One region of the Ensifer sp. SSB1 genome, then DNA from elsewhere that is predicted to be linked to it. Evidence: predicted binding sites of a transcription regulator. Region 1 holds the regulator's gene; each other region holds the start of a gene.

Evidence for each region. Region 1 encodes LexA, which represses DNA repair genes until DNA is damaged. Its sites were predicted from a motif close to TGTTCNNNNTGTGTTCNG; they were not measured.
Region 2: the regulator LexA is predicted to act here: its motif matches at 6,391-6,408, upstream of dnaE (DNA polymerase III subunit alpha).
Region 3: the regulator LexA is predicted to act here: its motif matches at 4,081-4,098, upstream of I8N66_RS04675 (YifB family Mg chelatase-like AAA ATPase).

Annotation. Positions count from the first base shown of each region.
Region 1 is NZ_JAEPRP010000040.1:21,095-28,627, reverse strand. Features, by position in the region: gene I8N66_RS12595 (cyclopropane-fatty-acyl-phospholipid synthase family protein) at 1-335, opposite strand, end outside; gene I8N66_RS12590 (deoxyribodipyrimidine photo-lyase) at 429-1,877, opposite strand; tRNA gene I8N66_RS12585 (tRNA-Asn) at 1,973-2,047, opposite strand; gene I8N66_RS12580 (hypothetical protein) at 2,206-2,499, shown strand; gene I8N66_RS12575 (thermonuclease family protein) at 2,687-3,409, shown strand; gene I8N66_RS12570 (isoprenylcysteine carboxylmethyltransferase family protein) at 3,638-4,426, opposite strand; gene I8N66_RS12565 (hypothetical protein) at 4,425-4,781, shown strand; tRNA gene I8N66_RS12560 (tRNA-Cys) at 5,025-5,098, opposite strand; gene I8N66_RS12555 (hypothetical protein) at 5,482-5,814, shown strand; gene lexA (transcriptional repressor LexA) at 5,899-6,624, opposite strand; gene I8N66_RS12545 (hypothetical protein) at 6,850-7,101, opposite strand; gene I8N66_RS12540 (hypothetical protein) at 7,470-7,533, shown strand, end outside.
Region 2 is NZ_JAEPRP010000042.1:31,073-38,605, reverse strand. Features, by position in the region: gene I8N66_RS13095 (DNA polymerase IV) at 1-1,184, shown strand, start outside; gene I8N66_RS13090 (L,D-transpeptidase family protein) at 1,292-2,524, shown strand; gene dnaE (DNA polymerase III subunit alpha) at 2,632-6,129, opposite strand; gene I8N66_RS13080 (hypothetical protein) at 6,544-7,116, shown strand; gene I8N66_RS13075 (DUF5680 domain-containing protein) at 7,197-7,533, shown strand, end outside.
Region 3 is NZ_JAEPRP010000011.1:27,432-34,964, forward strand. Features, by position in the region: gene ugpE (sn-glycerol-3-phosphate ABC transporter permease UgpE) at 1-713, shown strand, start outside; gene I8N66_RS04660 (sn-glycerol-3-phosphate import ATP-binding protein UgpC) at 781-1,893, shown strand; gene I8N66_RS04665 (endonuclease/exonuclease/phosphatase family protein) at 1,890-2,879, shown strand; gene gshB (glutathione synthase) at 3,026-3,973, shown strand; gene I8N66_RS04675 (YifB family Mg chelatase-like AAA ATPase) at 4,190-5,722, shown strand; gene I8N66_RS04680 (SRPBCC domain-containing protein) at 5,966-6,454, shown strand; gene cysK (cysteine synthase A) at 6,532-7,500, opposite strand.

The DNA.
Region 1 (7,533 bases):
AGGAAGAGTTCGAGAAAGGCGCCCACATCGGGACTGTCCCAGTCGCCGTCGATATAGCTCTCGGCAGCGCCGATGGTGCCGCCTGTCACGGCGCGTTGCGGCAGTTTCCAGTTGTTCAGGGTGAGGATCGCGCTCGGGCCTGCTCGCTTGCCCCTGATCACCAGTTTGCGGCCATCCGGAGCCGTGAGCATCAAGACCCCGGCCTGAAGATGCACGAGCGCGCCGAGCACCATCCGTGCCTTCAATGGGAAGTCCCTGAGGACCATCGAGAGATTCTCGGCAGAAAGCTCCTGTGCGCCGTTGAACGCGGCGAGACTTGCTTCCAGCTCACGCATACACCACCCCCTCAGCTGTTGCATCCGTAGGGTGAGCGTAGCGGCATTCGCCTGAGACGCCAACCGTGGAATTCTACCGGGGGCCTGTATTCGCTACGGTTCTCTCGGCGCGCTTGTGATCTCGCGGAACGCTGCGAGCGCTCGATCCCGGGCCATGGCATGGTCAACGATTGGCCTTGGATAGGTCGCGCCGAGTTCGATGCCGGCACCTGCGAGGAGTGCGGCCGGAGCAGCAAAGGGGCGATGGATGTAGCGCGGCTCCAGACGTTCGAGTTCCGGCACGAAGCGCTTTACGTAGGCGCCGTCCGGGTCGAATTTCTCGCCCTGGAGAACCGGATTGAAAATTCGGAAGAACGGCGCCGCATCGGCGCCCGATCCCGCGACCCATTGCCAGCTTGCCGCATTGTTGGCCGGATCCGCATCGACCAGCGTGTCGCGAAACCAGGCTTCACCCCTCCGCCAGTCGATCAGCAGGTCCTTGATGAGGAAGGAGGCGGCGATCATCCGCACGCGGTTGTGCATATAGCCATGCCGCCAGAGCTGGCGCATGCCGGCGTCGACGATCGGAAATCCGGTCAGGCCCTTGGACCAGCGGGAAAAGTCGCCTTCGTGGTCAAGCCATCGGAAAAGATCGAATCGGCGATCGAGGTTGCAGCGGGGGAGTTCGGGATAGTGAAACAGCAGATGGTAGGAGAACTCGCGCCAGGCGACCTCCTTTCGGAAGGTGGCGACACCTTCACCGGCTTCGGTCTGCAACCCTTGCGTCGCGTGCCAGATCTGCGCCGGTGAGATTTCCCCAAGGGCAAGGTGGGGAGAGAGCAGGGATGTGCCGTCAGCGTCAGGAAGGTCCCGGCGAACTTTGTAATCTTCCAGCTTCTCGTCGATAAATTCGTCGAGGCGAGCTGCCGCGCCTTTTTCTCCCGGCGTCCATATTTCGCTGAACGTGGCTGCCCAGTTCGGTTTCGCTGGCAGAAGCGACCATTGGTCAAGCGGCTCGGACGACGGCCAGGTTTCCGGTGACGCGATTTGTTGCGGTTCGTCGATCGGTGGAGCCGGTTCAAACTTCGAATCGAGGGCGCGCCAGAAGGGCGTGAACACGCGATAGGGGCCGCCGGCCGTCGTCAGCAGGCGCATGGGTTCATGCAGCAACTGCCCGGCAAAACTCTCGGCGGCGATCCCCTGAGCTGCGAGCGCCTTCTTCACGGCGGTATCGGTGGCGATGCCAGAGGGATCGTAGCGGCGATTCCAATGAACGCGCTGCGCTCCTGATTTACGCGCCACGTCGGTGAGCACGTCCAGCGGGTCGCCGGAGCGCAAAATGAGTTGCGAGCCGAACTGGGCGAGGCGAGCCCTCAGCGCCTCGAGCGAATGATGCAGCCACCATTGCTGCGCAGCCCCCAGCGGACCGTTGCCGCTTTCGGTCGGCTCCCGGATATAGAGCGGAACGACGGGGCCGTCAGCCGCTGCAGCCGCAAGGGCCCGGTTGTCGGCAAGGCGCAGGTCCTTGCGGAACCAGACGATGATGGGCGCCGCCTTTGTCATGAATACCGTCGAGGTTTGGGATTGCTCACCCGGGGAACATAGGTGCAAAATGAAAAAGAGCCATCTGCATCTCTGCAAATGGCTCTTTTAGAAAGTGGCTCCCCGGGCCGGATTCGAACCGGCGACCTGTCGATTAACAGTCGAATGCTCTACCGCTGAGCTACCAGGGATCATCCGCGCCGCTGTTTGCTGTGCGCTTCAGAAGTGAGGCTGCTAATACGCATGCTTTTCTGATTTGCCAAGCGGTTTTTTCAAAAAAAGTGACAAGTTCGGTTGCGAGGCTGTGGAGAAGTCCCCAATTGTGGGAAAAGACGCCGGATAGGGAATGATGAACAAAAACAGGAAGCAGATGCATTTCGGGATCGATCCGCAGACACGACAGATCGTGCTCGGCAAATGGCGCATCACGCTGCCGGAATCGCCACTGCTGCGTATCCTGTTGGGCTCACTCCTGGTGTTCTGCGGCTTTCTCGGCTTTCTGCCGGTGCTCGGCTTCTGGATGATACCGCTGGGCCTCATCGTTCTTTCGCACGATCTCCCATCCGTCCGCCGCCGCCGCCGCCGTCTGGCAGTCTGGTGGGCGCGTTGGCGCGGGCGGGCAAACTCGTCGAAGGGGTCGTGAGCCAAAATTCGTCGCGTCCGTCTCTCGGTGGCCGTCTTCGTCAACGCCGAACCGCACCGACCTGTCTAGTTCGATTCTCCTGCCACTTGATTCTTTCCGAGCCTGCATCTGGCTATTGAGGGGCTGCCGAAAACTTTTCGGCAACGCATCAAACGCATAATGCGGTCGCGAATCAGGATGAGGACGCATGGCCAAAGCCACTACGAAACGTCGAAGCAGGAATTCCGGCCGGAGCAAGGGCAAGCAAGGCGGTATGGCGCCGTGGTATCTGGCCGCCGCGGTTATCGTCGGTGGCGTAGTCGCCTATGATCATCGCGCCGAACTGAAGCACTGGCCGGTGGTATCGGATGTGGTGGCGTTCACGTCCCGTCATGATTCGAAGCCGAAGCCCGCACGTGTCGCCCAGAAAGCGGACGGGCGTCCCGCGCAGCAAGCGGAGAAGCAAAAGCCAACCCCCGTGACAAGAGTTGCGCTTGCAGCTCCCGTGCCGTCGGTGGACGTCGGCGCGAACGCGCCGACACCCGCGGTGCGGCCGAATGAGGAAGTCAAAACGGCATCGATCCGCACGGATCAGTTTTATTTCTGTGGGATTCGCAACGACAACTGCGTGATCGACGGCGCCACTTTCCTCTACCACGGAGACACGATCCGCGTGGCGGACGTCGATGCACCGCGTATTCGCCAGGCAAGCTGCGACAAGGAACGTTCGCGCGGCTTTTACGCCAAGCAGCGCCTGCGCGAACTGCTGAACGCAGGTGACTTCAGGCTGGAAACGGCGAACAGTCGTCAGGACGCCAAGGCCGGTGAAAAGCTGCGGCTGGTCACTCGCGGCGATCAATCCATCGGACGCGTCCTCGTAAACGAGGGACTGGTGCGGCCGTGGACGGGACACACGACGCCCTGGTGCTGAGGCCGATATTTACAGAACCGCAATGCCTTCGAAGGAAGACATTGCCGCAGCACGCTTGACCAATGTGGTGATTTTTCGGAGGCCGCAGCTCACGCGGTGGTGGTGTGCTGATGGCCTTCTGACTGGATCCCGCATGTCTCGCCGATCCGCCCCCTCAACCGGTTATGGCGGCAACGGCTCCGGCGTCGTGTTCATCCGGTATCAGTACGAGCAAATCCCACCTTGGCTTCACTGTGCTGATCGCAGCTTACCCGCGTTCATGAACGGAAGAATGCGCGGGACGTCGAGTGCATAGGCGCCATAACTGGGGAACGCGGTCTGCAATACTCGTTCCTCGTTGATCATTCTGCGAATTTGCAGCAGCCACTGGACACCCCCAAGAAGTACCGACCAGACAGAAAGATTGAGGACGATCAAGCCGATGATGGCGATCTCTTCCGTTAGATAGAGCGGGTGGCGAACAACCGAGTAGGGGCCGCCCGTTATCAAGGTCCGGGCCTCCGGCATGATGCTGAAGGCGCGACCGAGCCAGAAAAGAACGAAGGCTGACGAAACCATCCCGACCACGATCATAGCCGTGCCGGCCATTTGAAGCGCCAAGCCTGTATCGGCGGGCTCGGGCAAGTATGCGATCAGCCCGAGAAGAAATGTTCCTGCCATCGCGGTCAAATAGGGCTCGAAGCCAGTGGCTGCTTTGATCGGGGGCAAGCGCGTAATGGCTACCACGCAGACCATTCCGAGGAATAGGACGGTGGCGGCGGTTGAAGTCAACGCCAAGACGTCAGCCGACTGCCATTCGTCTTTCACCACGATTTGCGCGGCGTGAACGATGCGCCGCAACATCGCGATTGCGAAATACGCGCAGATACCGAATCTGCCGATGATGTCGGCGAAGAGCAACGTTCTACCCTTCAGCATCCAAAATACCTCCCCCTCGATCGCCGGTAAGAATGCCACGGTTGCGAGCGGCTTCAAGCGTAACTTTAGAAGTTGCTTAATTCGGAAGGTCGACGCCATGTTGTGGCCGCCGCAGCACGACTATGTTTTGTTGGCCACGATGTCGAAATACGTCGTCGACGGATTTATGCGTTCTTTGAAGGGTTTGGTGTGTGGGAGCTCTTTCCGCGCCACGTCCAAGTTCGACAAGGGGCCGCGCCTCTTTAGGGGCGGCAGACAGCATCGGGAGTACGTGCTGAGCCTCGAAAAGATCGGCGAGATTGTCGTCAGAATCGCGCTCGCCGAGATCGATGCGAGGGACGAGCGCTTCTTGCAGAAGGCGATGAAGTGGCAGCGACCGATCCCGTCGCGACCCTCATGGACGCTCACAGGGCGGCCCGGAGGGCGCTATGACAGCCTTCCGCAGAGACGGTGACCTGCGACGTGTTCGTAGGCGGCGCGAAGGAGAAGCGGGGTTCAAGCACCTGCAGCTGGTGAGCGGGTTTCTGGCTCAGGATTCGCTGTGAACATGTCGCATTTCATGTCGTATGGATCCGCCGTCGCCGCGTGGAAGTGCAGGGAAAGCAAGGGAATCTCGTAGCAACATCGCGTTACGCGGAAGCGGTGTTTTTCCGCTTCGCGACGACTGCAACATATTGATTATATTGGTGAATATATTTGGAGGCCTCGCCCGGAATTGAACCGGGGTACAAGGATTTGCAGTCCTCTGCGTCACCACTCCGCCACGAGGCCTCACGGCTCGGATAACCGAGCGTTGGCGGGGATTTAGAATGATTGCAGAAAATCCGCAAGAGGCATTTTCGGAAAAAGCACAAAGCGAATTTGCGGTTCGGGCGCTTTCCACAGGCAGAACGTCTGGCAATGTCGATTGCTCCTGCCCAGCGTGCAGCAATGCTTCAAGAGGAGGTCGGAACGATTGCCTTCCTCAGCTTACTCCGGGTTGAGACACCTGGGAGCTTTCGCTCAGGCGTGCCACACGCCCGCACAAGCCACGTCTTCTAAATCCCCTGCGGATCTTATCGCTTCGGTGAAATCGGCAGAGGGGGAACGATGACTCCGCTGACATCAGCCGCATCGGTAGCGTCCGTCATCATCAAGCGGAGGCAATGGCTTATATGAAAACGAAACTTGTCCTGACGGCCTTGGCCCTCTTTGCTGCGACCACATTCGAGGCGCGGGCAGAGGACCTAGTTTTCAAGCTGAAGAACAACACAAATGCAGTTCTGACTAACTTCTACACGTCGCCGGTGGGCGTCAACGAGTGGGAAGACGATGTATTCGGCCGGCAGGTTCTGAACCCCGGCGAGAACATGGAGATCACCATCGCTGACGGTCGGGATGTCTGCAAGTACGACATGCGCTTCGAATTCGAAGAGGACTCGGGCCTCGATACGACCGAAGATACGCAGGACCTTTGCGAACTCGGTGAATACACGATCCACGAGTAAGCGGCGCGTTATCGGATAAACAAGAAGAGCCTCGCTACCCCAAGCGGCAGCGAGGCTCTTCAGAGCGCCGATTTTTTCTGGAGGTCAATGGTAGCGGCGGATCAGCCCAACGAGCTTGCCCTGGATCTTCACACGATCAGGCCCGAAGATCCGGGTCTCGTAGGCAGGGTTTGCGGCTTCGAGCGCGATCGACGCGCCCTTGCGACGGAAACGCTTCAGCGTCGCTTCCTCGTCATCCACGAGCGCCACGATGATATCGCCGGGGTTGGCTGTATTGCCATTTCGGATGATCACGGTGTCGCCGTCGAAGATGCCGGCTTCGATCATCGAGTCGCCCTTGACTTCGAGGGCGTAGTGTTCGCCGTTCCCGATCATATCGAGTGGAACGGTGATGTCGTGCGTGTTGTTCTGGATCGCCGAGATCGGCACACCGGCAGCGATGCGGCCCATGACCGGCACGGAAACCGATGTGTTTTCGGCCACTGGCGCCGGCTTCGGTGGTGCGGCAGGGGCTGCCGCCGGCGGCTTGCCGAGGCTTCCCTCGATCACGCTCGGCGAGAAGCCGCGACGCGGCTGCTGCTGGCTGGACGCGTAGGATTCCGGAAGCTTGATGACCTCGAGCGCGCGGGCCCGGTTCGGAAGACGGCGAATGAACCCGCGTTCTTCGAGCGCGGTAATCAGACGGTGGATGCCGGACTTCGACGCCAGGTCGAGCGCATCCTTCATTTCATCGAATGATGGCGGGACGCCCGACTCCTTCATGCGTTCGTGAATGAACAGAAGCAATTCCTGTTGCTTGCGGGTCAGCATGGCACGTCGCTCCAGAAGGCGTGAAACAAATCAAGAACAGACACTATCTGTTCCATATGTGTTCTGCAAGTGCCTAAAATTCCGTGAATTCAGTCAATTGGCGCGACTGCGCGTGCCGGTTGGTCACTTTTACGGGAGCAAAGCGGGTTTTGGTGATGATTGTTTGGTTGGAAACGACCGTATTGGACTGCGTCGAGCGAATCGCGAGCGTTCTGATGGCGAGGGTCAGGCCGGCTGCGTGGCGGCGCAGGCGTCTTCGAATTCCTTCACCGTCTCGGCGCTGTTGTCTTCGGGAAGCACCGCGTCCGCCGCATCGGTTGCCACGGGCGTGTCGCCGTCATAGACGAACGACTGGATGTAGAACGCAATGGCGCCCTTCCACACGTTGCGTCCATCAATCTGGTGGCAGGGTACGGCGCTTTCGAAGTCCGTCTGCAGTTCATCGACCGTGGCGGCACTGAGCTTGACGTCAGGCATGTTAGGCGATGCGACTATCGAAGCGAGAAGCAGGGCGGCAAGCACGGTGATCGTCCACTTTGAGGCAAGGGTGGGACTACGGGGCGGTTAACGATGTGAACCGCGCTTTCGTTCCGAAGTCCAGCAAACTTGGCGATCACTCTCATGTGTTCAACAGGTCTTTGAGTTCAGGCTGTGACCGTTTTGCGCCAGAGGTGCGCGGCGGCAAGGCCCTTGATCCTGGTGCGATCGGCCGACCCGCATTCGCATCGGTTGTGCCAGTCAATGTCCTCCCTGTTGGAGTGCACAAATCCCTGTTGTGATCGCGCCGCATTGTCTCGACAGGTTGCAAAAATACGATAACTTTGCGGGGAAAGTGGGGTGGTTGCATGCATAGATTGTCGTTGGCGGTTCTCGGTCTGTTGGTGGCGGCCGGAGCGGCCTCTGCTGAAG
Region 2 (7,533 bases), on a different contig from region 1:
AACTTTACGATCTGACCTTGGCGCATATCGATTGTGACGCCTTCTATGCTTCGATCGAGAAACGCGACGATCCGGAACTGGCCGACAAGCCGGTGATCATCGGCGGCGGCAAACGCGGCGTGGTGTCCACCGCCTGCTACATTGCCCGCATTCACGGCGTGCGCTCGGCAATGCCGATGTTCAAGGCGCTGGAAGCCTGCCCGCAAGCCGTGGTCATCAAGCCGAACATGGAGAAATATGCACGCGTCGGCCGCGAAGTGCGGACGCTGATGCAGGAGTTGACGCCGCTGGTGCAGCCGCTGTCGATCGACGAGGCCTTTCTTGAGCTCAAGGGCACCGAGCGCCTGCATCACGATCCTCCGGCACGCACGCTCGCGCGCTTCGCCCGACGCGTCGAGCAGGAGATCGGCATCACCGTGTCCGTTGGCCTCTCCTATTGCAAGTTCCTCGCCAAGGTCGCCTCCGACCTACAGAAGCCACGCGGCTTTTCCGTCATCGGTCAGGCCGAGGCACTCGAGTTCCTGAAGGAGAAACCGGTCACCATGATCTGGGGCGTCGGCAAAGCCTTTGCCGCCACGCTGGAGCGCGACGGCGTGCGCACGATCGGGCAATTGCAAACCATGGAGGAAGCCGACCTCATGCGGCGCTACGGCACCATGGGGCAGCGGCTCTTTCGCCTGTCGCGCGGGCTCGACGAGCGGGCTGTGGAAATCGACGGCGAGGCCAAGAGCGTTTCAGCAGAGACGACCTTCAACGACGACATTGCGCGCTATGACGACCTTGTCGTGCATCTCAGGCGTCTCAGCGAGCAAGTGGCCCATCGGCTGCGAAAGTCGGATCTTGCCGGCCAGACCGTCGTCTTGAAACTGAAGACGGCCGACTTCAAGATCCGTACCCGCAACCGGCGCCTGGACAGCCCCACCCGGCTCGCCGACCGCATTTTCCGCACGGGACTGCAGCTCCTGGAGAAAGAGGCTGACGGCACGAAGTATCGGCTGATCGGCATCGGCGTCAGCGATCTCTCGGCCCCCGACCTTGCAGACCCGCCCGATCTCGTCGATCCGGCCGCAACCCGCCGGGCGGCGGCCGAAGACGCCATGAACAGGCTGCGCGACAAGTTCGGAAAGGCCACAGTCGAGACCGGCTATACCTTCGGCAACCGGAAACGTGACCCCTCGACATAGACACACCGCGATCACGCAACCTTGATCTGGCCCACACGCGGTCTGGATGAATTCCTTAAAGATTGCCCGATAGGCTCGTTCGCCAAGTCACGTGTCGGGTTGAGTGTATGGTATCGCGTTTCGCTCTCACCGCCAGCGTCGTTGCTCTGCTTTTGTCACCGGCCACCGGGTTTGCAGGCAGTCGCGGGCCGCTACAGATCATCGTCTCGAAAGACCAGCAATCGCTCGTCGTCTATGACGGCGACGCCGTGATTGCGACATCACCCGTGTCGACCGGGAAGGCCGGCCACGCGACCCCGACCGGTATCTTCTCGATCCTGGAGAAGCGGCGTCACCATAAATCGAACATCTATTCGAATGCGCCGATGCCCTTCATGCAGCGTCTCACCTGGTCGGGTATCGCGCTGCACGGCTCCAACCACGTACCCGATTACCCCGCGTCGCACGGCTGCGTGCGTCTGCCGAGCGCCTTTGCCGCCTCTCTCTACAAGATGACCGAGCGCGGCGTGCATGTGTTGATCTCGGATCGGCAGATCACGCCCACGGAGGTCAAAAGCGCGCTCCTCTTTCGACCGGCCCCGATCGATCTCCAGCCGCCGCTCTCCGATGTGCCGCTCAGACCGGCGATCAGCCAGGCCGGCGATGCGCCGGTCGAAGTTGCCATGACCGAGCCGACGGGCGGAGCGGCCGCGACTACCAAATCCATGGCGGAACCGATCCGTATCCTGATCACGCGCAGCGACACGCGAGATACGATGCGCGAGATCCAGATGTCGCTGGAGTTCCTCGGATACGCGCCGGGCACGATCGACGGTCATGCAGGTCCGGCAACGATCGCAGCGCTCCGCGCCTTCCAGACGAGCGAAGGTCTCGAGAGCGACGGCAAACTGACGCCAGAGTTGACCGACAAGCTCCTGCATAAGGCCGGGCGCACGCCCCCGCAAAACGGCAAGATCCTCGTGCGGCAAGGGTTCAAGCCGCTCTTCGAAGCAGGTCTTACGATCGACAAGCCGGAAGAGGCTCTTGGGACACATTTCCTGCAGTTTCGCCACAACGAAGAACAGGGCGCCGAAGGCAAATGGTTCGGCGTTTCGCTTGAAAACCATCTGCCCAACTCGATGAAGAAGCGCCTCGGCATTTCCATGGAGGCCGATCCGTTCGCCTATAACGGCATACAGCGCACGCTCGCGCGGATGACGATATCCAACGATGTTCGCAATCGGGTGGAGGAACTGTTGGCCGAGGGATCGTCGCTTTCGATCGCCGACACGGAAAGCGGGCTGGAAACCGGACAGGGCACCGATTTCATCACCGTCACGCGATCGCGCCCCGGCGACTGAACAGGAGCGACAGCAGGAAAGCGCGGCGCGGTTTCAGCTCCCCGGCCGGCTTCCAGGGAACGCAGGCATCGTTTCTGCGCTTCGATCGAGCGGAGATTAACGCCGGATCAAACCAGTTCGACGTCGACCACACCCGGGGCCGAGCGCAGCGCTGCGGCGATCTCTGGCGAGATCCGGAACTTCTCGCTCAGTTCCACCTCGATCTCGCGCTGACCATTATCCTTGATGACGACGAAGGAGACGAGACCATCGCCCCTGGTGTTAAGGTGCGATGCGATCGATTTCAGCGGGCCGGAATCGCGCACATAGACGCGCAGCGCCTTCTGCAGTTGCAGCGATTCTTCCTCCAGCGAGCGCAGCGTCTGGATGCGCAGACCGATACCCTCCGGCCGCTCCTCTGCGGCAACGGTCATCACAAGCGATTTGCCCGGCTCCAGGAGGTCACGATACTGGTGCAGCATTTCGGAGAACAGCACCGCCTCGAACTGACCGGAGGAATCCGAGAAGGCGATGATGCCCATCTTGTTGCCGGTACGCGTCTTGCGCTCCTGCTTCGAGGTCACGGTGCCGGCGAGCCTACCGGCAGTCGCGCCCTTCTTCACCGCACCGGCGAAATCGCCGAAGGTCTGCACCCGCATCTTGGCAAGCAGCGCATTGTAGGTGTCGAGCGGATGGGCGGAGAGATAAAAGCCCAGCACCTGGAATTCACGATGCAGCTTTTCCGAAGCAAGCCAAGGCGTATAGGTCGGGAGTGCGATGCGTTCCGGACCCGTTGCGGCACCCGCGCCGAACATGTCGCTCTGCCCGCTCGTCTTGTTCTCTTGCGCACGCTGGGCGAAGCCGAGGATGCGGTCAAGCCCGCCGACCAACTCGGCCCGGTCATAGCCGAAGCAGTCGAACGCGCCGGCCGCGATCAGACTTTCGAAGACGCGGCGGTTGAGAAGTTTCGGGTCGATCCTCAGGCAGAAATCTTCGAGGCTTGCAAAAGTCCTGTCGCCGCGGACGTCGACGATGTGCTCAACCGCCGATTCGCCCACACCCTTGATCGCAGCCAGCGAGTAATAGATGCGGCTTTCACCCGTTTGGAAATGCCGGAATGAGGTCTGCACCGACGGCGCAATCACCTCAATGCCCAGGCGCTTCGCATCCTGACGGAAGTCGTTGACCTTCTCCGTGTTGGACATGTCGAGCGTCATCGACGCGGCCAGGAACTCTACCGGGTAGTGCGCCTTCATATAGGCGGTCTGGTAGGAGACGATCGCGTAAGCCGCCGCGTGCGACTTGTTGAAGCCGTAGTTGGCGAATTTGGCGAGAAGGTCGAAAATCAGGTCAGCCTGCGGCTTCGACACCTCGTTCTTGACAGCACCGTCGACGAAGCGGGCGCGCTGCTTGTCCATCTCCTCCTTGATCTTTTTGCCCATGGCGCGGCGCAGAAGATCGGCCTCGCCGAGCGAATAGCCTGAGAGCACCTGGGCGATCTGCATCACCTGCTCCTGGTAGACGATAACGCCCTGCGTTTCCTTGAGCAGATGGTCGATCTTCGGATGAATCGATTCGACTTCTTCCTCGCCATGCTTGCGGGCATTGTAGACGGGAATGTTCTCCATCGGGCCTGGGCGGTAGAGCGCCACCAGCGCGATGATGTCCTCGATGCAGTCTGGCCGCATGCCGATCAGCGCCTTGCGCATGCCGGCACTTTCCACCTGGAACACGCCGACGGTCTCGCCGCGCGACAGCATTTCGTAGGTCTTCAGATCGTCGAGTGGAATGCTCGCGAGGTCGACCTCGATGCCGCGTTGCTTCACGAAATCGACGGCGACCTTCAACACGGTCAGCGTCTTCAGGCCGAGGAAGTCGAACTTGACGAGACCCGCCTGCTCCACCCACTTCATGTTGAACTGGGTGACCGGCATGTCGGAGCGCGGGTCTCGATACATCGGCACGAGCTGCGACAGCGGACGGTCGCCGATCACGATGCCGGCGGCGTGGGTCGAGGCGTGACGGTACAGACCCTCGATCTTCTGGGCGATATCGAGAAGCCGGGCGACGACCGGTTCCTTCTCGGCTTCCTCCTGCAGGCGCGGCTCTTCCTCGATCGCCTTGGAGAGCGGTGTCGGGTTGGCGGGATTGTTCGGCACCAGCTTGCAGATCTTGTCGACCTGACCGTAAGGCATCTCGAGCACGCGGCCAACGTCGCGCAGTGCGGCGCGCGCCTGCAGCGAACCGAAGGTGATGATCTGCGCTACCTGCTCGCGGCCATATTTGCGCTGCACATAGCGGATCACTTCTTCGCGCCGGTCCTGGCAGAAGTCGATGTCGAAGTCGGGCATCGAGACGCGCTCAGGATTGAGGAAGCGTTCGAACAGCAGCGAGAAGCGCATAGGATCGACGTCGGTGATCGTCAGCGCATAGGCGACCAGCGATCCTGCACCCGAACCGCGGCCCGGTCCGACGGGGATATCGTGCTGCTTCGCCCATTTGATGAAGTCGGCCACGATCAGGAAGTAGCCGGGGAACTTCATGCGCTCGATAACGCTGAGCTCGAAGGCCAGACGTTCGCGATACTCCTCTTCGCTGTAGCCGGGCGCCATGCCGAGCCTGGCCAGACGTTCTTCGAGCCCCTCCTCCGCCTGGCGACGCAGTTCGTCCGCCTCGGCGCGCTCGGCCTCCTGCGGATCGGCCGTGGCGCCGGTAAAGCGCGGCAGGATCGGCCCACGGGTCTTCAACATGAAGGAGCAGCGCCGTGCGATTTCGACGGTGTTTTCCAGCGCCTCGGGCAGATCGGCAAACAGCGCCGCCATTTCCTTGCGGCTCTTGAGATAGTGATCCGGTGTCAGGCGGAAACGGCTGTCATCCGAAACCATCGCATTGTGCGCGACCGCCATCAGGGCATCATGCGCATCGTAGTCGGACGGCGACGGGAAGAAGGCCTCGTTGGTGGCAACCAGCGGAATGTCGAACTTGTAGGCAAGGTCGATCATCCGGCTCTCATGGCGCCTGTCGTAGCCTCCGTGCCGCTGCAGCTCGATATAGAGGCGATCGCCAAAGAGATCGTGCAGGGCTTCAAGACGCGCTTCCGCCAGTGCCGTCGCGCCTGCCTTCAGGGCCAGATCCACCGGACCGCCTGATGCACCCGTCAGCGCAATCAGCCCCTCCGTACCACATTCGGCAAGCCACGAGCGCGTGATACGGGTCGCCTGGCTGCCCTCGCCGCTGAGATAGGCTCGGCTCACCAAGTCAACGAGCCGCGTGTAGCCGTCATCGGTTGCGGCGATCAGGACGATTGCTGGGAGCTTTGCGAGCTGGTGCGCGTGGCCACGCCGTTCACCATCCAGCTCTTCTTCCATGTCGATGGAAAGCTGACAGCCGGTGATCGGCTGCAGTCCGTCGTCGGCTGCCTTCTGGGAAAACTCGAGCGCGGCAAAGAGATTGTTGGTATCGGCGATCCCGATCGCCGGCTGATTATCGGCAACCGCCTTGCCGATGACCTTCTTCAGCGGCAGCGCACCTTCGAGCAGGGAGAAAGCCGAGTGGACACGCAGATGCACAAACTGCGGGTCCGTACCAAGCGCTTCGCTCGATGCTGCTTTGCCGTCATCTGCCATTATTCGCACCCTGATTCCTGTCTGGACGGCAGGATATCCCGTTTATCATCCGACATGTCCAGTTTCACCTGACACGTCGTCCCCCTTATTCAATCCAGGGGGCGAAATTCGGGAGGCGCGTGAGAGATAGTATCGGCGCTCCTCAGAGGCCGAGTGCGATGAAAGAGATGCTTGCGATGAACAGGCTCATCGAAGCGAAGGCGGAGAGGTCACGAACAAAATCAGTCATAACATGGCTCCTTTTCCGTTATGTTTTTACTTTGTTCCATTTTTGTTCACTCGTCAAGCGATACACAGGCGTTCTGTTCACGATGGTTAACACGGCCGGCGAATGCCGGTTAATAGCCGGGTAGCCGCTTGAGGAAAGGGCCATGCGCGCATATTGAGAGGAACAACCAAGCGGAGCGCTCCAACATGTCTGCACGCCTGATTCTGCCGTTACTTATGCTGCTTCCCAGTGTCGCCTCGGCGACGGAAACGATCGATCCCGCACGCATTGTCTCCGCCGCAACCGGCGACTGGGACAAGGACGGGGATACGGACCTCGCGCTGATCGTACGGTCCGCCGAGGGCAGCGACGACGACAACGGCATCTATATCTACTTCGCAGGCGACAATCGCGCGCTGGCGCTGAAGTCAGCGATCCCGAACAAGGTCTGGGGGCAGTTCGATCTTTCGGGACAGGCGCCTTCGATCGAGGCACTGCCGAATGGCTCGCTGGTTGTCACCAGCCACAACGACGCCATCGGGCGCGACCGCTGGGAACAGAAACTGACGGTCGCCTACCGCAATTTCGAGTTCGTGGTCGCCGGCTACACCTACTCATCCTATGATACCCTCGATCCCGACAACACTTCGCAATGCGACCTCAATGTCCTGACCGGCAAAGGCAAAGCGAAGGACAAGGCCGTTTCCGTCAAAGGCGAACTCGTCCTTCTCAAGGACTGGAACGACGACCGCGGCCAGAAGGCTTGCGGCATTCAATAGTCGGGAGATTGTTCCCTATTTGTTCTTTACAACTTTCGCGGATCCGGGCATCTTCACCAAAGAACATACGAGGAACAATCATGACGGCGCTCGAACAACTCACGGACTTCATCGTCGAGGCAAAATCACGGGCCTATGTGGGTGGCGGCACGCCGCGACCGTCGTCGCGCCCGGGCTCCCAAGACATCGGTTATGAGCGGGATCGCTGGCGCTATCTCGACAGCTACTTCGGTGGGACCGACTTTGCCGGACAGGAAACCGTATGGCGGGGGGAGGAGCCTTACTGGGCAATGAACTATTTCGGTCGCATCATCCGCCCTGAGCTCATCGACGGGGCAAAGGCGGGACAGGTGATCAAGGCTGCCCTGCAGGCGATGTATCGGGAGAAGCGGCACTTTCTCGGCGGCATGCAGTTTC
Region 3 (7,533 bases), on a different contig from region 1:
TCACCTGGGGCGGCCATTTCGTCGAGACCTACCAGACGGTCCTGACACGCGAGGGCGGCTTCACCGGCAAGATCACCGGCTTCAACATGATGCTGAACTCGATGATCCTCGGCCTGGGCTTTGCCGTCGGCAAGATCGTGCTGTCGATGATGGCAGCCTACGCACTGGTCTATTTCCGCTTTCCGCTCGCGACCTTCTTCTTCTGGGTGATCTTCACCACGCTGCTTCTGCCACTCGAAGTGCGCATCCTTCCGTCCTACGAAGTGATGAACACGCTGAAGCTGACGAACACCTATACCGGTTTGATCGTACCACTCCTGGCGTCGGCGACCGGCACCTTCTACTTCCGGCAATTCTTCAAGTCGGTACCGGACGAGCTCCTGGAGGCGGCGCGCATCGACGGTGCCGGACCCTTCAAGTTCTTCGTCGACGTGCTCGTGCCCCTGTCGCGCACCATGATGGCGGCGATCTTCATCATCATGTTCGTCTACGGCTGGAACCAGTATCTCTGGCCCACTTTGATGACCACCGACGAAGGCTTCTTCACGCTGGTGCGCGGCATCAAGCAGATCCTGCTCGTCTGGGTCGGCTCGAACATCCCCGACTACAACGAGGCCTTTGCGCTGGCGATCCTCGCCATGCTGCCGCCTGTGATGATCGTCGTGATCTTCCAGCGCTGGTTCATCAAGGGCCTGACCGAAAGCGACAAGTAAGCGGAGCGGCGGCGGGACAAAAGGTCCCGCCCGCTTCTGAAACGACACCAAATTTACGGAGGCAGCCATGGCGGCCATTACCATCGCCGAGGTCTCGAAGATCTATCACGGCAATGTCGAGGCGGTGAAATCCGTCTCGATCGACATCGAGGACGGCGAATTCATCGTGCTGGTCGGCCCGTCCGGCTGCGGCAAGTCCACGCTCCTGCGCATGGTCGCTGGCCTTGAAACGATCTCCAAGGGCACGGTCACGATCGGCTCGCGCGTGATCAACGACGTCGATCCGGCCGAGCGCGATATCGCCATGGTCTTCCAGAACTACGCGCTCTATCCGCACATGACTGTTTACGACAACCTCGCCTACGGCCTGAAGAACCGGAAGACCCCGAAGGCCGAGATCGACGCCCGTGTCGCCGATGCCGCACGCATGCTGGAGATTGAGCCCTATCTTTCCCGTAAACCCCGCGCGCTCTCCGGCGGCCAGCGCCAGCGTGTCGCCATGGGCCGCGCCATCGTGCGCAAGCCGGCGGCCTTCCTGTTCGACGAGCCGCTTTCCAACCTCGATGCCAAGCTGCGCGTCTCCATGCGCGGCGAGATCAAGCGCCTGCAGAAGCGTCTCGGCACGACCTCGCTCTATGTCACCCACGACCAGCTCGAGGCGATGACGCTTGCCGACCGCCTGGTAGTCCTGAATGGCGGCCGCATCGAGCAGATCGGCCGGCCGCTGGACGTCTATCACCGTCCGGCCTCGACCTTCGTTGCGAGCTTTATCGGCTCGCCGGCGATGAACCTGATCAAGGGACACATCGAAGGCGGCAGCCTGCAGATCGGCCTCTACCGGATAGACCTCGCCGGCCGCGCGCCGGTGGAGGGCGCTGTGACCGTTGGCCTGCGCGCCGAGGATCTCCGGCTTGCCGGTGTCGGCGAAGACGCGATGCTGTTCCAGGTCGACTATGTCGAGGAGCTGGGCGCCCAGCGGCTCGTGCATGGCACCGTCGAGGGCCAGGCCCTCACCATCGCGCTGTCGCCGGAAACGCCGCTGTCGGGCGATCTCGCTGTAACCATCGCCGTCGACCGCCTGCATTTCTTCTCGCCGGAGACTGGCAAGCGGCTGGAGCGCGGCACGTCGTTTGCGGGCGAAGCCTCGGCGCAGACCCTTCGCCTGGAGACCGCATCGTGATCTTTGAAATCGTAGAGCAGCTAGCCGTTCCCTCGCTCGAACTGCGCGAGGGATTTGCGTCGATCGTGCGCACCATTGCGGCCCATGACGCCGCCATGGGCGCACGCCCGGAGATGAACAGCATCGAGGTCGGCGGCACGCCTTCGTCGGATACGCCGCTCGCCTTTCCGTTCACCGTTGCTGCCTGGAACCTGGAACGCTGCCTGTTCCCGGCGGAAAGTGCCGCGCATCTGGCCGCAACGAATGCTCCGGTCGTCCTGCTTTCGGAAATGGACAACGGTATGGCCCGCACCGGCCAGCGTCACCCAACCGCCGAAGTCGCCGAAACGCTCGGCATGCACTATGCCTATGGCATCGAGTTCATCGAGCTTGGCCTCGGCTCCGACACCGAGCGCGAGTTCTGCGAGGATGATTTCAACGCCAAAGGGTTTCACGGCAATGCGCTGATGGCATCGGTGCCGCTCGGCCGTCCGTTCCTGCTGCGCCTCTGGGGCGAACGCCTCTGGTTCACCGATAGCGAACAGCCGCGCCTTGGCGAGCGCTTTGCGATCGGCGCCGTCATCGAGACCGAGGCGGGGTCCTTCGTCGCCGTCTCCACTCATCTCGAAAGCGCAACGACCGCCGTCTATCGCGAGCGCCAGGTCAAGGAATTGATCGATGCCCTCGACGAGACTTTCCCGGGCCTGCCGGTGCTGATCGGCGGCGATCTGAACACCGGCAACCACGCCGGCGGCGACTTCGAGGCCGAAGGCCTCTTTGCCGTCAGTGCCGCACGCGGCTTTACCCGCCACGGCGGCTCGCTCGACATCATGACCACGCGTCCGAGCCTCATCACCCGCTGGCCGGATCGGGCGATGAAGCTCGACTGGTTCCTTTCCCGCGGTCTGAAAATTGGCGAGACCCGCATCATCCCGTCGCTCGACGAAACCGGCCGGCCGCTTTCGGACCACGATCTCATCACCTGCGCCATTGAGGGCTTTGAATAGGCTCGCCTCTCCTTGCCTAAGGCGCGCCCGCATTCTACATGTCGAGGGCTTTGCCAGTGCGGCAGAGGGCAGCGGTTTTCCGTCCTCTTCCGTTCCGGTAGTTTGAAATCGATCACGGCTGTCCGTGATCCATGAGGGATGGGTAGATGGCGAAAATCGTCAATGTCGGGGTCCAGATGGACCATGTCTCGGGCATCAACATCGAGGGGGATTCCACTTTCGCCATGAGCCTCGAGGCACAGTCGCGCGGCTATCGTCTCTTCCACTATACGCCTGAGAAACTGTCGCTGCGAGACGGCAAGGTCTATGCGAGCGCGCAGCAGATGACGCTGCGCGACGTCAAGGGCGATCACTTCACGCTTGGCGAAGCCGAGCGCGTCGATCTTTCGACGATGGACGTCATCCTGCTCCGCCAGGATCCGCCCTTCGACATGGCCTACATCACCTCGACGCATCTTCTCGAGCGCCTGCATCCGAAGACGCTGGTCGTCAATGATCCGGCCTGGGTGCGCAATTCGCCGGAAAAGATCTTCGTCACCGAGTTTGCCGACCTGATGCCGAAGACGCTGATCACCCGCGACCCCGCCGAAATCGCCAGCTTCCGCCAGGAGATGGGCGACATCATCCTGAAGCCGCTCTACGGCAATGGCGGCGCCGGCGTTTTCCATTCGACGCGCGACGATCGCAACCTCTCTTCTCTTCTGGAAATGTTCGGCCAGATGTTCCGCGAGCCCTTCATTGCCCAGGAATACCTGCCGGCGGTGCGCAAGGGCGACAAGCGCATCCTGCTCGTCGATGGCGAGCCGGTGGGCGCCATCAACCGCGTTCCGGCCGACCATGACGCCCGCTCCAACATGCATGCCGGCGGCCGCCCGGAGCCGACCGAACTGACGGCGCGCGAGAAGGAAATCTGCGCGCGCATTGCGCCGGCACTCAAGGAGCGCGGCTTCCTCTTCGTCGGCATCGACGTTATCGGCGACTACATGACCGAGATCAACGTGACCTCGCCGACCGGCATCCGCGAAGTCAAGAAGTTCGGCGGCGCCGATGTCTCCAGCCTGCTTTGGGACGCGATCGAACGCAAGCGCGCCTGATCGGCGCTAGCGTGTAATCTGCCTCCGGTGGATCAAGCGTGCCGCGGGTCTTTGCCCGCGGCCGTTTTCTGGAACGGCCCCTTGCCGGTGCGTCCACTCCTCTCAAATGTTCTGTTATTGTTCTTGTTTTTGTGCGCGATCCGTGCAAGGCTTCTGTCTGCAACCCTGGGCGGTTGCGGCGCCCGATAGCCGGGCTGCCTGGGCGAGGGGGCAAGCATGGTCGCGCGCGTCAGCACGGTGGCATTTCAGGGTATCGAGGGACTGCCTGTTGACGTGCAGGTGATGGTCGCGCCGGGCAAGGTCGGCATGCAGATCGTCGGCCTGCCGGACAAGGCTGTCGCCGAAAGCCGCGAGCGGGTACAGGCCGCGTTGCATGCCTCCGGTCTCGCCCTGCCGGCTAAGCGGGTCACCGTCAATCTCGCGCCCGCCGACCTGCCGAAGGAAGGCAGCCATTTCGACCTCGCCATCGCACTCGGGCTGATGGCAGCCCTCGGCGCCATCCCCGGCGATGCACTGGCGCCATACGTTGTGATCGGCGAACTCAATCTCGATGGCACCATTGCCGCAGTTGCCGGTGCGCTTCCTGCGGCAATCGGCGCCAATGCGCTCGGCAAAGGGCTGATCTGCCCGGCCGAAAGCGGACCCGAGGCGGCCTGGGCCGGGGCCGAGATCGATATCCTGGCGCCGCGCAGCCTGATCGCCATCGCCAACCATTTCCGCGGCACGCAGGTGCTTTCGCGGCCGGAGGCCGCAATCCGCTCGGGCGCATCTAACCTGCCCGACCTCGCCGATATCAAGGGCCAGGGGAGCGCCAAGCGCGCGCTTGAGGTGGCCGCTGCCGGCAACCACAATCTCTTGATGGTTGGCCCGCCCGGATCAGGCAAGTCGATGCTCGCCGCCCGCCTGCCGTCGATCCTGCCGCCGCTCAATCCGGCCGAGCTTCTCGAAGTCTCGATGATCCATTCGATCGCCGGGCAACTGCCGGGCGGCAAGCTGTCGGACCGGCGGCCGTTCCGCACGCCGCACCACTCCGCGACCATGGCGGCCATGGTCGGTGGTGGCTTGCGCGCCAAGCCCGGCGAGGCCTCGCTCGCCCATAACGGCGTGCTGTTCCTCGACGAGTTTCCGGAATTCTCGCCGCAGGTGCTCGACGCGCTGCGCCAGCCGCTCGAGACTGCCGAATGCATCATCGCCCGCGCCAATCACCGGGTGAGCTATCCCGCCGCGATCCAGCTCGTTGCCGCCATGAATCCCTGCCGCTGCGGGATGGCCGGCGAGCCCGGCCGCAGCTGCGCCCGCGGGCCGCGCTGCATGTCCGACTATCAGGCGCGTATCTCCGGTCCGCTGATGGACCGCATCGATATCCGCATCGACGTGCCGGCCGTCAGCGCCGCCGATCTGCTGAAGCCGGCGGCGGCCGAAATCAGTGAGGTCGTTGCGCGTCGTGTCGCTCGCGCCCGTGCCATGCAGATCGACCGCTTTGCCGTCCTCGGCCGCGCGGACCTGACCAGCAATGCCCGCGCGTCGACCTCGCTGATCGAGAAGATCGCAGCACCCGACGCGGCGGGGCTGCAGCTTCTGCGGGATGCGGCAGAAAAGATGAAATTCTCCGCCCGAGGTTACCATCGTGTGCTGAAGGTCGCCCGCACCCTCGCCGATCTCGACGGTGCCGCAACGGTCGGCCGTATTCATCTTGCCGAAGCGATTTCCTATCGGATCGCCGGCGAGCGGCTGCAGGCGGCGGCATAGCGATCGCCCCAGTGCGGCAATCGATCCATGTTTTCTTGTTTTGAGGTTCCGACACTATGTTCTCCCCCAGGCATAGCCGCTGCTCGAAACGCTTGGACGGGCTGATCAGTCTTGTGATGGACGGGTCTTTCCCGGGTCAGCGCCGCGCTTGTCGATCTCGCGCGATGCGGATGAGCTGTATCTCACCGCCGCCGCAAACTCCGGTACAATCATCCTTGAATTAGCCGACAGGGAGTGAACCGCATGACGGATGCATCAGACGGCAGAAGAATCGATCGCGCCGAACGTCTGATCAAGGCGCCACCATCAGTCATCTATGCCGCGCTCATCGATCCCGTTGCCGTTGCTGTCTGGTTGCCGCCCGAAGGCATGAAGGGGCAGGTGCGTACTTTTGAGCCCCATGTCGGCGGCCTCTTCCGCATGGAGCTGATCTACGACGCGCCGGACGACAGGACGCAGGGCAAGAGCTCGGAGGACACCGACATTGTTTCTGGCCGCTTCGTCGCGTTGGAGCAGGATCGGTGCGTGGTGCAGGAGACCGAGTTTCAATCCGACGATCCGGCCGTTGCCGGGACGATGCGGATCACCTGGGCGCTGGAGCCGCTGGCAGATGGCACCCACGTCAGGGTCACCTGCGAGAACGTGCCGGAGGGGATTTCCAAGGAGGATCACGACGCCGGCCTTCGCTCGACGCTCGCCAAACTCGCTGGCTTCACCGAGCAGGCTGGCTGAAGCGGGGCTGCCGGCCGCAAGGCAGAACGAAAAAAGGGCGCCCTCGGCGCCCTTACGGAACGTTGGAGAGCAGTGGACTAACCACCCAGACCCTCGAACAGCACCGTCGAGAGATAGCGCTCGGCAAAGGATGGGATGATGACGACGATGGTCTTGCCGGCATTTTCCTCGCGCTGGCCGACCTCGATCGCGGCGGTCAGTGCTGCGCCTGCAGAAATACCGACCGGCACGCCTTCAAGTCTTGCGACGAGGCGGGCGGCCTCGATCGCTTCAGTGCTGTTGACCGTGACGATCTCGTCATAGACCGTGGTGTCGAGGATCGCAGGGGCGAAGCCCGCGCCGATGCCCTGGATCTTGTGCGGCCCGGGATTGCCGCCGGAAAGCACGGGAGATTCCTCCGGCTCGACGGCGATGACCTTGATCGACGGCTTGCGCGCCTTCAGCACCTGGCCGGCGCCGGTAATCGTGCCGCCTGTGCCGATGCCGGACACGAAGATGTCGACAGCACCGTCGGTGTCGTTCCAGATTTCCTCTGCCGTCGTCCTGCGGTGAATTTCCGGATTGGCCGGGTTTTCGAACTGTTGCGGAATAATCGCGTCCGGCAACGTCTCGACCAGTTCCTGCGCCTTGGCGATCGCGCCCTTCATGCCCTTCGCGCCTTCAGTCAGCACCAGTTCGGCGCCGAACAGAGCCAGCATCTTGCGCCGCTCGACTGACATGGTCTCCGGCATGGTGAGGATCAGCTTGTAGCCCTTGGCGGCGGCGACGAAGGCGAGCGCGATGCCGGTATTGCCCGAGGTCGGCTCGATCAGCGTCGTGCGGCCGGGTGTAATCTTGCCTTGCGCTTCCAGGCTCTCGATCATCGCCACGCCGATGCGGTCCTTGACCGAGGCGATCGGGTTGAAGAATTCGAGCTTGGCGAGCAGGTTCGCCTTGACGCCCTTTTCCTTGGCAAGCTTGTCCAGTCGCACGATGGGCGTGTCGCCGATCGTTTCCGTGATCGAGGAATAGACGCGGCCGCGGCCGGGCTTGCGTGTGTCGGACATCGGTTTCTCCCTTGGGCGTGAACTCTTGGCCTA